Regions from separate parts of the Pseudomonas sp. NPDC089396 genome, predicted to be linked through region 1. Evidence: riboswitches for the same ligand, from Rfam matches in the RefSeq annotation. Region 1 holds a riboswitch; the other holds the start of a gene.
What was found. Region 1 has a riboswitch for thiamine pyrophosphate ahead of ACIPZB_RS07515 (TenA family protein). Riboswitches for the same ligand answer to the same signal wherever they lie in the genome.
Positions count from the first base shown of each region.

Region 2: another riboswitch for thiamine pyrophosphate. It lies ahead of thiC (phosphomethylpyrimidine synthase ThiC); the one in region 1 lies ahead of ACIPZB_RS07515 (TenA family protein).

Region 1 is NZ_JBIVIC010000003.1:326,299-334,005, reverse strand. It holds partial or broken gene ACIPZB_RS07535 (electron transfer flavoprotein subunit beta/FixA family protein) at 1-80, opposite strand, end outside; gene xth (exodeoxyribonuclease III) at 266-1,054, shown strand; gene ACIPZB_RS07525 (SCO family protein) at 1,066-2,067, opposite strand; gene ACIPZB_RS07520 (Ig-like domain-containing protein) at 2,203-5,595, opposite strand; TPP riboswitch at 5,868-5,982, shown strand; gene ACIPZB_RS07515 (TenA family protein) at 6,061-6,708, shown strand; gene tenA (thiaminase II) at 6,705-7,373, shown strand; gene ACIPZB_RS07505 (M20 family metallopeptidase) at 7,498-7,707, shown strand, end outside.
Region 2 is NZ_JBIVIC010000005.1:296,253-303,959, forward strand. It holds gene ACIPZB_RS11630 (aldo/keto reductase) at 1-679, opposite strand, end outside; gene ACIPZB_RS11635 (NAD(P)/FAD-dependent oxidoreductase) at 676-1,851, opposite strand; gene ACIPZB_RS11640 (multidrug efflux SMR transporter) at 1,997-2,329, opposite strand; gene ACIPZB_RS11645 (LysR family transcriptional regulator) at 2,416-3,306, shown strand; gene waaA (lipid IV(A) 3-deoxy-D-manno-octulosonic acid transferase) at 3,318-4,589, shown strand; gene ACIPZB_RS11655 (TolC family outer membrane protein) at 4,740-6,176, opposite strand; TPP riboswitch at 6,339-6,445, shown strand; gene thiC (phosphomethylpyrimidine synthase ThiC) at 6,602-7,707, shown strand, end outside.

The DNA.
Region 1 (7,707 bases):
TCGACGCCGGAATGGTCCGCCTTGACGCGGACTTTCACGTTGTAGTCGACCACGCGTTTGACACTTACCAGCACCTTCATAGGCTCTCCAGTCATGGTCATCATCGGTAGACGGGCAGCAGCCCACGGGTATACGACGATAATCAAGGTGAGCCGGATCCGGATCGTCCATATCGACTAACCGCACAGCGATTGAACGTTGCGTCAGGGCAGGGCTCACACATGCAAAGGGCTCGATCAGATATCTCCAGTGAGCGAACCAATCCATGAAAGCGCTGAAGATCGCCACCTTCAACCTCAACGGCATTCGCAGCCGCCTGCCGGCGCTGCTGGCCTGGCTGGACCGGGAGCAGCCCGACATTGCTTGTCTGCAGGAGCTCAAGGCGCCTGACCAACAGTTCCCTCGCCAGGAACTGGAAGCGGCGGGGTACGGCTGCCTCTACCAGGGGCAGCCGTCGTGGAACGGGGTGGCGATCCTGGCGCGTGGCAGCGAGCCGCTGGAGGTGCGCCGGGGTCTGCCCGGCCTGGAAGACGACAACCAGAGCCGCTACCTGGAAGCAGCGGTGCACGGGGTGCTGGTGGCCTGCCTGTACCTGCCCAACGGCAACCCGCAACCGGGACCGAAGTTCGACTACAAGCTGCGCTGGTTCGAATGCCTGATCGAGCATGCGCGCAGCCTCCATGGCAGTGGCCACCCGACGGTGCTGGCAGGGGACTTCAATGTGGTGCCCACCGACCTGGACATCTACAACCCACGCTCCTGGTTGAAGGACGCGTTGCTGCAGCCCGAGTCGCGCGGGTGTTACCAGCGACTACTGGCGCAGGGCTGGGTCGATGCCATACGCCATCTGCATCCGGACGAGCGTGTGTATACCTTCTGGGACTACTTTCGCGATCACTGGGCGCGCAATGCCGGCTTGCGCATCGACCACTTGCTGCTCAACCCCGATCTTGCGCCTTACCTGAAGCGGGCGGGCGTCGATGCCTGGGTGCGCAACGAGCCCAAGGCCAGCGACCACGCGCCGGTGTGGATCGAGCTGGGCGCGGGTCGTTGATCGACTGACGCTCAAGGGTTGCCGCGATCTGCCAGGGGCGCCCGTAGTCGCGCCGTTTCCTCTTCAAGGTAACTGATCAGCGCGGTCACCTCGGCATCGCCCAGGCGCATGTTGGGCATGGCCAGGCGGTTGTATTGCTCGTAGAGCAGGGTGGCCAACGGGTCTTTCTCTGCCAGCATCTGGTCAGGCTCCTTGAGCCAGCGGGCCAGCCAGTGGGGGTCGCGTTGGGCGGTCACCCCTAGTAGGTCGGGGCCGATGCCGGGTTGTCCGGGCTCGTTGTTGCCCACCGTATGGCAGGACGAGCAGCGGGTGCGGAAGATCTGCTCGCCGCTGCTGGGCGGGCGGATTTGCGGGGCACTGGCGTAGTCGTTGGCCGAGGCGGTGGCCTGCTTCCAGTTGTGCAGGCTGTTGCCCAGGCGGTCGGCGAGGATATAGGGACTCTCGAACGGCGAGGCTTTCATCCAGCGGCCGGTGCTCTGGTTGCCGATGATCAGGCTCAGGTTGTGGTCTTTCGAGCGGCCGTTTTCCAGGCCTTCTATGTAGAGGCCCAGGCGCCGACGCAGTTGTTCGATGTCATCGGGCTCGCCAGTGAGCAGCGTCCAGCCGGGGCCGATGCCGAACTTCTCGGCGTAGCGCTTGAGGGTGGCTGGGGTGTCGTTGTAGGGGTCGATGCTGATCGAGTAGAAGAAGATGTCCTTGCCCACCCGGTCGCCGAGGATCTTCTGCACCTGGCGCAGGCGTGCGGTTTCCACCGGGCAGGAGTCGGAGCAGCCGGTGAAGATGAAATTGATGGCGACCACCTTGTCCTTGATCAGGTCGTCGAAGAAGCGCACTTTCTGGCCGTCCTGGGTCACTAGCGGGGTGTTGGGGAAGTAGTTGGCACCCCAGGGCGTGGTGGGTTCGGTCTCTGCCTGGACTTGCGGCTGGGCTTGCAGGGGCGGTTTCAGCGGCCAGTAGCAGGTGCTGGCGGCGAACAGGGAGAGTGCGAGCAGAACACGCCATGAGCCGGTCATCATGCAGTCCTCTTTGGGTCTTGTAGGGGGTGTTCGGGCCTTATCGCCGGCACGCCGGCTCCCACAGGATTTTGCAGCGCTTCGATCCCTGTGGGAGCCGGCTTGCCGGCGATGGGCCGCCACGCGGCCCCGCCTTTACTTGACGCTGACCGGCGCGGTTACACTCTGGCCCAGCGTCGACTTCACCGTCACCGTCGTGGCCGGCGCATTGCCGGTGGTGGTCGTCGACAACCGCCAGCGCGCGCCACTGGTGGACGCAGTAAGCGTCGCCGTACCGAGGTTCAACGGCCCACTGCTAGTGTTGGCCGTGACCGTGATGCTGTTGCCAGTGGCCACCGACGTGGTACCCGACAACTCCCAGGTGTAGCGGTCGTTGCTGCGCACCTGCACCGTGGCGCTGCTCACCTGGATCTCGTCCGCCACCACTGCCGGACCGACCGCCACGCTCACCGTGGCCGGTACCAGCGATTCGGCCCCTTTGGCATCACGCGCCGAGTAGTTGAAGCTGGCGGTGAACGGCGTGGTGACCGTGGCTGGCGGGGTGAAGGTCACCAGGGTGCCGTCGGTGCTGACCGTTCCCTTGCCCGAATCCGGCTGGCTCAGGCCGCTGACGGTCAACGGCAGGTTGCGGTCAGGGTCGGTGTCGTTGGCCAGCACGTTGATCACGACAGGCTTGCCGGCTGTGGTCGCGGCCGTGTCGTTGACCGCCACCGGTGGCTTGTTGGTGTCGTCTTCACCGTTATTGTTGTTGCTGGCGGTGCGGAAGGTCGGCAGACCCACCGAAGGGGCATACTGCACGCCATCCCAACCCGGCAGCGGCGTTGGCATCACCTGGAACTGGCCAGGGTGCTCGATGTCCCAGCGCAGCAGCATCGAGGAATCCTCATGCTGGGTGTTGTGGCAGTGCTCCATGTAGGTCCCAGCGAACTCGCGGAAGCGAATGGCCATTTCCACTTCTTCGGAAGAGTCGGCATCCGGGCCGATGCGGTAGACGTCCTTGCGTGCCCATTTTTCCCACTCGGGCGGTGTCTTGCCGTCGCGGCTGAGGATCACGCCTTCCTCGAAGTGCACATGCACCGGGTGGCTCCAACCGTTGCCGCCGTTCTTGATCTTCCACACTTCCAGGGTACCGTCACCGCTGAAGCCGCCATCGGTCGCTTCGCTCGACAGCTGCGCGGCGGCGTTGATGCGCCGTGGGTCCATGCTGTAGCCGAAGCCACCGTCGGTCTTGATGGTCCAGGGCGCGGTGTCGGTGCCATCGGAACGGCCGAAGATGAACTCGCGGTGCCGGGCGGCCTTGAGCTTGTCCTTGTCGGCTGCGGCGGTGCGGTCGATGGTCAGCGGAATCATCTTCAGGCCTTCGGCCTTGCCCGGTTTGGCCGGTTCGTAGGCAGTCGGGTCCATGCTCACGTCCTGGCCGCTGTAGGGTTGCACCAGCAGTTGCAGGAACTTGCCGACCACCGGGTCGCCCTTGTCCCACTCAGGGCCTTTGCTGGTCTGCTTGATCACCGCCTTGTATTTCTCCGACAGGACATCGGCCAACGAAATGGTCTGTTTCGGGCCTTTGCCGGTGTCATGCTCTTCCAGGTTGACGAAATACAGCTTGTCGCCCGCCTTGATGCCGTTCTTGGCGAAGTTGATGATGATGTCGTAGCGCTCGGCGATGCCTTGCAGCGGCAGGATGCCGTTGTTGTCCTGGCGGTCGCCGTCGCCGTTGAGGTCCATGCTGCCGTCGAACGGTACGGCGTGTTCCATGATGTTGCCGTCGTTGCCGATCATGTGGAACGGCACCCGCGCGTAGGACAGGTTGGAGCCCGATGGCCCCTTGAACTCGCCGCTGTTGCCGGCGATTTCACGCACCACGGCAAACTTGAAGTAGCGCGAAACCGAGCCGTTGAGTATGCGGAAGCGGTAGCTGCGCGCACGCACCTTGAGCTTGGGCTGGTACTGCCAGTTGACCAGGATCTGGTCGCCCAGGAAGCCATCGGTGTTGAACGGGTTGAACCACAGCTGCCCAGTCTGATCCCAGGCCTTGTCGGCGATCACCAGGTTGACGTCATAGTCGCGGTTACCCCACGGCAAGGCGCTGCCGCTGGGGAAGCGCAGGTTGACGCCGTCCTGCAGTGCTTCGTTGCCACGGTCCAGGGCGCTGTAGTAGTTCATCATCACCGCGTTGCCCTTGTAGACGTTCTGCGCGGTGAAATCCATCATGTGGTCGTGGAACCAGTGGGTGCTCATGGTTTCGCGCCAGTCGCCACGAATCTTGATGCTGCCGTTCTCGCAGGTCTTCAGGCCCGGCGAAGCATCGTTGACGAACAGGGTTTCCCCCGGTGCGCAAGGGAATGCCGCGCGAGGGTCCTGGGCGCGGGTGTTGATGGTGTCGTAGCCGGCCAGCTGCACCGGCCAACGGTAGTCGTAGTACTGGCCGGGGAAGAAGTAGGCGTTGGCGAAGCCATCGCTTTCGGCCGGGGAGTGGCCGTTGTGTTCATGGGTCGAGATGGTGTGCAGACCGAAACCTGCGTTCGCTGCAGGGTCGATCGGCAGCGCGTTGTAATGGCGCATGAGGATCGGCTGGCCATAGCGCACCATCAGCAGTTTCGGCGGGAAGGTGCCGTCGAAGGTCCACAGCGACTTGTGGTTCTGCAACGGGAAGTTCGGGTGAAAGCGCGTGTCGATGCCTTTGGTGGTACCGATGGTGGTCGGGATATCCGAGGTCTGGTAATACAGCCCGCCAGGCCCGAACTCGCCGACCGCGTAGTTGTGCAACTGCTTGCGGTCACGCAGCCCCTGGTTGATGCGCGCGCCGGCCTGTGCAGTCTTGAACGCCGCCTGGGGGTAGAACTCGTTCCAGCGCTGGTGCGACCAGCCTTTTCCTGGTGGGCGGCCTTCGGCTGGTGAGCCTACCGAGTTGCGGTTGAGGAACAGCTCGATCTGCGCTTTCCAGGGGTTGCGGTCGAGCACGTTGGAGTATTGGGTCGGGAACGGGTACAGGCCCGGTTGCTTGAGGAAGGCTTCCAGGGCATTGCCGTTGGGGCTGCTGCGGGCCACCACGTCCGGATCCTGCGCGGGAGCAGCGCCCAAGGTGGGAACTGGGAAGGTCAAGTTCGGCGGTGGCAGGCTGGGGTCGAGTTTTTCCGGGCCGAATTCTTCGAACAACAACAGTTGCTGGGTGAACGGCTGCGCGCCGAACAACGGGCTTGGCATGCCATTGGTGGGGTAGTTGCGCGATGTCTGCTGCAACGGTTGCAGCACGTTGTCGACACGGTTGGTCGAGCGGTCACCGAACACGCCGTCCTTGAGTTCCAGCGAGCCCTCGTTGGCTTCCGGCAGGTTGAACAGGTTGAGCAGCTCCGGGTTGGGGTCCGCCGGTTGGTCGTCGTAGTGCGAAGGGTCCGTCGGCGGCGGCTGGCTTACGTCATCGAGCGAAGAGGCCCTTGCGCAAATCAGGCCGAGGCTGACCATCAACGCGGCCACCGCGGTTAGTTTGAAGGCGTGGCGTGTGGGGTGGATGATGGCAGGTGTTTTCATTGCCTATGCCTCGCTCGATGCTAGAAATGGCCTTGAGCCATCAATGGCGTTTTGCCCGTTTCCACGGCTTGAGCAATGGTTGTGCCAACCGACAGTGTTGTAATGGTTTGACATACAAAGCCTAGGAAAATGTAAAGCGCGCAAAACACTTGAGCGGCAAGCGTTGGGGATTGGAGCCCGGAACTGGGGCTGTTCGGGCCCAGTTTCGGTGGGTTCGACCGGGGCAAATTCGTCCCTGCGCCTTGGCATCCTCCCCATGCTCCTGTATACCTCCAGCCACCAAGGGGAGTCCGGCAACGGGCTGAGAAACCGCTGGCTCCTGCAGCGCGGTGACCCTTCGAACCTGATCCGGATCATGCCGGCGAAGGGATGGGGCTACCGACCTGCCTTCCTGCCGGCCTTACTGCGAGGCCGCTTCATGCCCAGCGCCAACGGCCTCGCTGTCACCCTATGGAGGACAGCACCTTGACCGAACGTTTCAGCGAAACCCTGCGTCGCCAGAACCAACCGACCTGGTCGGCCGCCATCGGCCACCGCTTCGTCCGTGAACTCTGCGATGGCAGCGTGGCGGACCCGATCATGGTGCGCTACCTGGTACAGGACCATCGTTTCATCGACAGCTTCGTGACCTTGCTCGGCGCGGCCATCGCCACTGCCGACACCTTCGACGCGCGCCTGCGCCTGGGCCGGTTCGCCGGCATGATCTGCAGCGACGAGAACACCTACTTCCTGCGTGCCTTCGAGGCCCTGGACGTGAGCCCGGCGCAACGTACCGAACCCGCAGACACCGTGCCCACCGCCGGCTTCAAGGCGATCATGCGCGAGGCTGCGGCCACCCGCTCCTATGCCGCAGCCCTGGCGGTGCTCAACGTGGCCGAAGGGCTCTACCTCGACTGGGCGACCAAAGCACCCCAGCCGCTGCCGGGCAATTTCGTCCATGCCGAATGGATCACCCTGCACGACAACCCGGCCTTCGCCGACTTCGTCGCCTTCCTGCAAGCCGAACTGGACCGGGTCGGGCCACAGCAGGCTGCACTGAGCAGCGACTTCTACTCGCGCAGCGTGGCACTGGAACTGGCGTTCTTCGACGCCATCTATGAGGAGCAGGCATGAACATGGATATCTTCGCGCGACTGAAATCGGCTGCCGCGCCGCAGTGGGCCAGCTACGTCGACCATGACTTCGTCCGGCAGATGGGCGAGGGCACCTTGCCGGAGGCTGCGTTCCGTCAGTACCTGGTGCAGGACTACCTGTTCCTCATCCAGTTCGCCCGGGCCTGGGCGCTGGCGGCCTACAAGAGCCGCCTGCCCGCCGATATCCGTGCCGCCCAGGCCGGTCTGGCAGCCATCCTCGACGAAACCGAACTGCACCTGCGCCTGTGCGCCCGCTGGGGGCTGTCGCAGGCCGATATCGAGGCGGCGCCCGAGCATCAGGCCACGGTGGCCTATACCCGTTATGTGCTCGACTGCGGCGCGGCGGGCGATCTGCTTGAGCTGCATGCGGCACTGGCACCCTGCGTGATCGGCTACGCCGAGATCGGCCGCACCCTGGCCGAGCGTATCGGTGACCTGAGCAACCATCCGTACCGTGAATGGATTGGCGAATATGCCGGCGAGGCCTATCAGGGCGTGGCGGCGGCTGCGCGCAAGCACCTCGATGAGTTGGCGGCGCGGAGCATGACCGAGCAGCGGTTCGTTGAACTGGCCGCTATCTTCGGCCAGGCATCGCGATTGGAAGCGGACTTCTGGCAGATGGGGCTGGATGCGTTGCGGGTCTGATCCTCACGGGTAAGGGCGCTACAGGACGGCAATTTCCTACAGCCGAATGAGGCTGATTGGATTTGCCGGCCTGCAGTGCAGCGGCAGACTCTCCGGGATTCTCTTCCAGACCCCGGAGCCCTTCATGAAAGCCCGAACTTTGTTGCTGGCACTGACCTTGGCCTGCGTGCCCATGGCCCAGGCCACTGTAGCGCCCTTGAACCTGAACGAACAGGCGATGGTGCGTTTCATCGAGCAACACCACGACAGCCAGGTGGCGTTGCTGGAGCAACTGGTGAACATCAACAGCGGCACCGGCAATCGTCGCGGTGTCGAGCAGGTCGGCGAAATCCTT
Region 2 (7,707 bases), on a different contig from region 1:
CGCCTGGCGCAAGGCAGACATGCCCACTGGCCAAGGCCTTCTTCACCAGAATGGCCTTGCCGTGTTCGGCAGCGTAGTCCAGCACCGGGCGTTCCGCCTGCTCATTGAGGTTGTAGGTGACCATGGCGCAGTCGCCCTGTTCCAGCGCCTTCAGGCCACCGGCCACGGTCTTGCCGGAGAGCCCATAAGCCAGGATCTTGCCTTCCTGCTTGAGCGCGGCGAGGGTCTGGTAGACCTCTTGCTGCTCCAGGATCGCCAAGTCGTTGCCATCGGAATGCACCAGTACCAGTTCGATGCGGTCGGTTTCCAGCCGTTGCAAGCTGCGCTCGACCGAGCGACGGGTATGGGCGGCACTGAAATCGAAGTGCGACTGGCCATCCTCGAACTCTTCACCGACCTTGCTGACGATCACCCATTCATCGCGCTGGCCCCGCAGCAGCGGGCCCAGGCGTTCTTCACTGCGGCCGTAGGCCGGCGCGGTGTCGATCAGGTTGATGCCCAGTTCGCGGGCCTGGGCCAGCAGCAGGCGGGCTTCGTCGTCACCGGGGATGGTAAAGCCGGTGGGGTATTTCACGCCTTGATCGCGGCCGAGCTTGACCGTGCCAAGGCCCAGGGGCGACACCCTGAGGCCGGTGCTGCCCAGGGGGCGGTGAAAGTCATGCAGGGTCGGCAGGCTCATGGCAGCAGTTGCTCCCAGGCCGGCACGGCCAGCGGTGGGCGTGGCAGGTCGGACAGGTCGGCCTGCGCCTGCGGGCGGATGCCCTCGCGCTCAAGGTGGGTGATGACCCGGTCGCTGAAGTCGGGGGCCAGCGCCAGCTTGGTCGGCCAGCCCACCAGCAAGCGCTGCTGATCGGCGAGGAAGGCGTTGTCCGGGCGTACCAGGCCGGATTGTGCGGGCTCGGCGCGGTCGACGCGCAACGTGGCCCAGCTAACCTGGCTCTGGTCGACCCATGGCAGCAACTGAGCGATTTCCTTTTGTGCCGCGGCAATCTGCGCCGCAGGCTCGCGGGCTACCCCGTCGGCTTCGGCAAGGTCGCCACCCAGGTACCACACCCATTGCCCGTCCGCGGCCGGATGAGTGGTGACCGTCACCCGTGGCTTCGGCCCGCCGCCCAGGCAGTGAGCATAGAGCGGTTTGAGGTTGGCGCCCTTGGCCATGACCATGTGCAAGGGGCGTGTTTGCATGGCGGGTTGACGCAAGCCCAAGGCATGCAGCAAGTCCTCGGTGCCAGCGCCTGCGCTCAGCACAACGCGCTGGGCGCGAATTTCGCGCTCGTCGACGCGCAGGCCAACCAGTTCGTCGCCTTCGCGCAGCGGCTCGATGCGCTGGCCGGCCAGCAGGCTGTCACCTGCCAGTTCGGCCAGGTTGGCCAGCAGGCTGGGCACGTCGATGACCAGTTCGGCCAGGCGATACACCTTGCCCTTGAAGGCTCGATCCTGCAGCGCAGGCGGCAGTTGCTCCCCTTTGACTTGTTCGACCCGGGTACGCACGGCCTTGCTGGCGAAGAAACTGGTGATATTGCCGGCCAGCGTGCCCGGCGACCACAGGTAGTGGGCGTCGGAAAGCAGGCGGGTGCGACTGAGGTCCAGCTCGCCGCTGCCGCCAATGGCTTCGCGCCAGCGGCGCGGCATGTCGGCGATGGCCTCTGACGCGCCGGTCAGGGCGCCGTGCAAGGCGTACTTGGTACCACCGTGGATGATGCCCTGGGACTTGATGGTCTGCTCGCCGCCGAGGCTGGCGCGTTCCACCAGCACGGTGGAGTATCCCAGGCGACGCAGCCGGGCATTGAGCCAGAGGCCTGCGACCCCGGCGCCGACGATCAACACGTCAGTGGAAATGGCGGATGGCATGGCGGTACCTCGAAGACTGGGACAGCAGGCAAGTATACAGGCTATATCTGCGACGGCCCTATCGCCGGCAAGCCGGCTCCCACCGGTACAGCGCTGAGCCCCTGTGGGAGCCGGCTTGCCGGCGATAGGCCCTCTCAGGCAAACATCAATGCCCGGCAGTTTTCGAGAACAGCTGAATCACCACCACGCCGCCCACGATCATCGCCATGCCCAGCATCGCCGGCACATCCAGCTTCTGCCCATAGATCACCAGGGCCGCCACGCTGATCAGTACTATCCCCAACCCCGACCAGATCGCATAGGCGATGCCCACCGGAATGCTGCGCACCACCAGGGTCAGCATCCAGAACGCGATCCCGTAGCCAACGACCATCAGCAGCAACGGCAGCGGCGTGCTTAGTCCCTTGACCGCTTTCATGGAAGCGGTGGCGATGACTTCGGCGCAGATGGCGATGGCGAGGTAGGTATAGGCGTTCATGGGGGGTTCTCCGGTTACTGGTCGAGCATTCTAGACGTCCCTCGGATGGGGTAAAGTCATTACCTATCAGCATGGGAGATAGGTTGATGGCAGAGCGTTGGGATCTCGAACAACTGCGCCTGTTCGCGCGGGTCGCCGAATTGCGCTCGTTCTCGGCGGTTGCCCGTGAGCAGCGTCGGGCGCAATCGGCGATCAGTAACGCGATTGCTTTGCTGGAAGCAGACCTTGGCGTCACCCTGTTCGAACGCAGCAGCGGTCGGCAGCCCAGGCTGACCGAAAATGGCACGGCCTTGCTGGAGGATGCCCGCGAGCTGTTGCGTCAGTGCGAACGCCTGGATGGTCGAGCGTTGGCGCTGATGCGGGGTCAGGAAGCCATGTTGCGGGTTGCCCAGGACGAGGCCATGCCCTATCAGCCCGTCATCGACAGCCTCGACGAACTGGCCAGCCGCTACCCCTTTCTGGAGGTGCAACTGGCCAGTGGTGCCCAGGGCGATGTGGCGCGCAAGCTGGCGGAGCGGCGCGCTGACCTGGGGTTGTTCTTTCATCACGAAAGCATTCCCGCATCGCTGGAGCGGCGTGCCCTGGGCAGTGTGGAGATGGTCACGGTGTGCGCGGTCGATCACCCGCTGGCGCGTGAAGCGCGGGTCACCCGCCAGCAACTGGCGCTTCACCGCCAATTGCTCATCACCCCCCAGCAAAGCGGCTACCCCGGCGGCGAGGCGATCAGCCCGCAGGTCTGGCGTGCCGACAGCTTCTACGCCATGGCCGAGCTGCTGATGCGTGGCCTGGGCTGGGCCTGGTTGCCGCGACATGTGGTGCAGTACCCGACCTACCAGGCGCAGATGGTCGAGCTGGACAGCGAGTGGCGGCCCCCGGCCTTGGTGGTGGAGCTCGCCTGGCGCCGGGATGAGCCGCTGGGGCCGGCCGCACAATGGTTGGCCGAGCGCTTTGCGGTGCACCTGCGCGCGATCGGTTAAACTTCGCCGCCATGAACAGAACCCTCTATACCCTGCTGTTTCACCTGGGCCTGCCGCTGGTCGCGCTGCGCCTGTACCTGCGTGCCCGCAAGGCGCCGGCCTATGGTCAGCGCATTGGCGAACGCTTTGCCCGCAACCTGCCGGCCATGCGTCAGGGCGGCATCTGGGTGCATGCGGTGTCGGTCGGTGAAAGCATCGCCGCCGCGCCGATGGTGCGCGCGCTGCTCAAGGCTTACCCGCAGTTGCCGATCACCCTCACCTGCATGACCCCGACCGGCTCCGAGCGCATTCGTGCAATGTTCGCCGATGAACCTCGCATCCAGCATTGCTACCTGCCCTACGACTTGCCGTGGGCGGCGGGGCGCTTTCTCGATCATGTGCGCCCGTGCCTGGGCGTGATCATGGAAACCGAGCTGTGGCCCAACCACATCCACCAGTGTGCCAAGCGGGGTATTCCCGTGGCCCTGGCCAATGCGCGGTTGTCCGAGCGCTCGGCGCGTGGTTATGCGCGCTTTGCCAAGCTGACCCGGCCAATGCTGGCCGAGATGAGCCTGATTGCGGTGCAGACCGAAACCGAGGCGCAGCGTTTCCGCGACCTGGGCGCGCGGCCCGCGTGTGTGCAGGTGACCGGTTCGATCAAGTTCGACCTGAAGATCGACGAGCAGTTGCTGCCGCGTGCCAAGGCCTTGCGCCAGCAATGGGGAGCCGATCAGCGCCCGGTATGGATCGCGGCCAGCACCCACGAAGGGGAAGATGCGTTGATCCTGCAGGCCCATCGGCAGTTGCTGCAGGTGCATGGCGATGCGCTGTTGATTCTGGTGCCGCGCCATCCCGAACGGTTCGATGCGGTGCATGCCTTGTGCAGCGAGCAGTTCGCCACGGTGCGTCGCTCGGCCGGCACGGCGGTCGATGGCCAGACCCGCGTGTTGCTCGGCGACACCATGGGTGAGTTGCTGTTCCTCTATGCGCTGGCCGACATCGCCTTCGTCGGCGGTAGCCTGGTCGCCACCGGTGGCCACAACCCGCTGGAACCGGCGGCCTTGGCGTTACCGGTGGTCATGGGGCCGCACGTGTTCAACTTCCTCGAGATCACGGCAATGCTGCGTGAGGCGGGCGCGTTGCAGCAGATCGACGATGCCGAGGGGCTGGCCGAGGCGGTGCGTCGACTGGTGGAGTTGCCCCAGGATGCGCAGCGCATGGGCGAGGCGGGCAGGGCGGTGATGCGGGCCAATCAGGGGGCCTTGCAGCGGTTGCTCGATGGGCTGGGGGCACTCATTCGCTAAGCGATGCGATCCCTGTAGGAGCGGCCTTGTGTCGCGAAAGGGCCGCGAAGCGGCCCCGGCAATTTGTGCATCGCTGCTGATATCTGGGGGCCGCTTTGCGGCCCTTTCGCGACACAAGGCCGCTCCTACAACAACGACCGTGCTCCTGAATCAAGGCTTGCGTTCGAAGTTCTTAGCGGCAGCGGCGGCCAGGTCCGGCGGCAGGAAATCCTTGTCCGGGTTGTAGTCCGCCTTCAGATAGCGCTTCAGGTCGATCAGGTCCTGCGGGCTCAAGGTCCCGGCCGCCTGCTTCAGGCTCAGGTTGTCGAGAATGTAGTCATAGCGGCTGTTGTTGTAGTCACGCACCGACGTATACAGCTGGCGCTGTGCATCGAGCACGTCGACGATGTTGCGGGTACCGACCTGGTAGCCGATCTCGGTGGCTTCCAGCGCACTCTGGTTGGAAATGATCGACTGTTTGCGCGCCTGAACTTGTTCGACATCGGTGTTCACCGCACGGTGCAGGTTGCGGGTGTTTTCCACCACCTGGCGGCGCAGGCTCTCGCGCTGCTGCTCACTCTGGCTCAGGCGTTGGTACGCCTCGCGCACCTGCGAGCTGGTCAGCCCGCCGCTGTAGATCGGAATGTTCAGCTGCAGCCCAATGGTGGTCTGTTCCACATCACCGCTGTAGCGCTGGCCGGGGAAGGGCGAGGGGTTGGAGAATCCGAGATTGTCGTTGTCGCCCTTGTCGTAGCGCGCCACCGCATCCAGGGTCGGTGCATGGCCGGCCTTGCGCTGGCGCAAGGTTTCTTCAGCGGCGTCGACCGCGTGGTTGGTGGCCAGCAGGTTGAGGTTCTGGCGTCCAGCCGTTTCTACCCAGGCCTTGGCGTCATTGGGAATCGGAACCTGGATCGGCAAGGTGTGGACCACGCCCTGGATCGCGCTGTACTCGCGGTTGGTCAGGGTCACCAGGGCCTCGAAGGCGTCCTGCACCTGGCGCTCGGCAATGATCCGGTTGGCCCGGGCGGTGTCGTAGCTGGCCTGGGACTGCAGCACGTCGGTCTTGTCGGAAAGGCCGACGTCGAAACGTTCATTGGACTGGTCCAGCTGGCGCTTGAACGCGGCTTCCTCGGCCTTGGTCGCGGCCAGGTTGTCCTGGGCGCGCAACACGGCGAAGTAGTTCTGTGCGGTCTGCAGGATCAGGTTCTGCTCGGTGGCCGACAGTTCCAGCGCGGCCTGTTCGTTGACGGCCTCGGCTGCCTGCAGCTGGAACCAGCGGTCGGCGCGGAAGATCGGCTGCGAGAGGGTTGCATTCCACGAATTGCCACTGCGGTTGGTGGTGGCCGACGGCTCGTCGAACTTGGTGCGCGTGTTCTGCATCTCGGCACCGGCCGACAGGTTCGGCAGCAGGCCGGCGCGGGCCTGGGGCACCACTTCGCGGCGGGCACCGTAATCGGCACGTGCGGCAGCAAGATCGGCGTTGTTGTCTACCGCTTCCTGGTAGACGCTGACCAGATCGGTCTTTACCGTCGGGGGCACTTGCGCTGCCCAGACCACACCGTTGGACGCACAAGACACGGCAATCGCCAGTGAGAGTTTGCGCAGCATAGAGGCAATCCTTGTACGAGATTGTAATTTCTGAACTGTTGAGTATCGAACGACGGGCCAGTGTAGTGCCGTGGGCCCCTGGCAACAATCGCCGAGTTTGCCTTTCATCATCGCCTTGTTTTACCCGCTTGGCTTTGCGGACCACTCCAGTCTAGACTGCGCATGTTCTTGTCGGGGTGCCTTGAGTCAAAGGCTGAGATCGGAGAGTTCCGGATCCCGTTGAACCTGATCAGGTTAGCGCCTGCGTAGGGAACAAGATTGCTCGCCTTCCCGGGGAGCCTCTTGTGCCAGATCCGGGAATGTCGCAGCTGCATGCAGCTCAAGGCACCCCACATCCGGCACTGCACACCCGTCAAGGGGTGCGTTCATGCCTTTCAGGTTCTCCCCGACATTCGCCCGCAAGGAAGACGTCTGGAGAGCCTGTGATGAGCAAACAAGAAAAATCGATCAACCTCAGCGAGTCGGCACAAGTCGACCAGCAGTCCGTGCAACCGTTCCCGCGCTCGCGCAAAGTTTATGTCGAAGGCTCGCGCCCTGACATCCGCGTGCCCATGCGCGAAATCAGCCTGCACGACACCCCCACCGACTTCGGTGGCGAAAGCAACGCGCCGGTGCTGGTCTATGACACCTCCGGCCCGTACACCGATCCTGAGGTCATCATCGACGTGCGCAAAGGCCTGGCCGATGTGCGTTCGGCCTGGATTGACGCCCGCGGCGACACCGAGCGCCTGGCCGGCCTGAGCTCCAACTTCGGCCAGCAGCGCCTGAACGACGCGGAACTGGCCAAGCTGCGCTTCGCCCACGTGAACAACCCGCGCCGGGCCAAGGCCGGGGCCAACGTCACGCAGATGCACTATGCGCGCCAGGGCATCATCACCGCCGAGATGGAATACGTCGCCATCCGCGAAAACATGAAGCTGCAGGAGGCCCGCGCCGCCGGCCTGCTCAGCCAACAGCACGCCGGCCACAGCTTCGGCGCGAGCATCCCGAAAGAGATCACTGCCGAGTTCGTGCGCGAAGAGATCGCCCGCGGCCGCGCGATCATCCCGGCCAACATCAACCACCCGGAACTGGAACCGATGATCATCGGCCGCAACTTCCTGGTGAAGATCAACGGCAACATCGGCAACAGCGCCCTGGGTTCCTCGATCGAGGAAGAAGTGGCCAAGCTGACCTGGGGTATCCGCTGGGGTTCGGACACGGTCATGGACCTGTCCACCGGCAAGCACATCCATGAAACCCGCGAGTGGATCATCCGCAACTCGCCGGTACCGATCGGCACCGTGCCGATCTACCAGGCCCTGGAAAAGGTCGGTGGCGTCGCCGAGGACCTGACCTGGGAGCTGTTCCGCGACACCCTGATCGAACAGGCCGAGCAGGGCGTGGACTACTTCACCATCCACGCTGGCGTGCTGCTGCGCTACGTGCCGATGACCGCCAAGCGGGTTACCGGCATCGTCAGCCGCGGCGGTTCGATCATGGCCAAGTGGTGCCTGGCGCATCACCAGGAGAACTTCCTGTACACGCATTT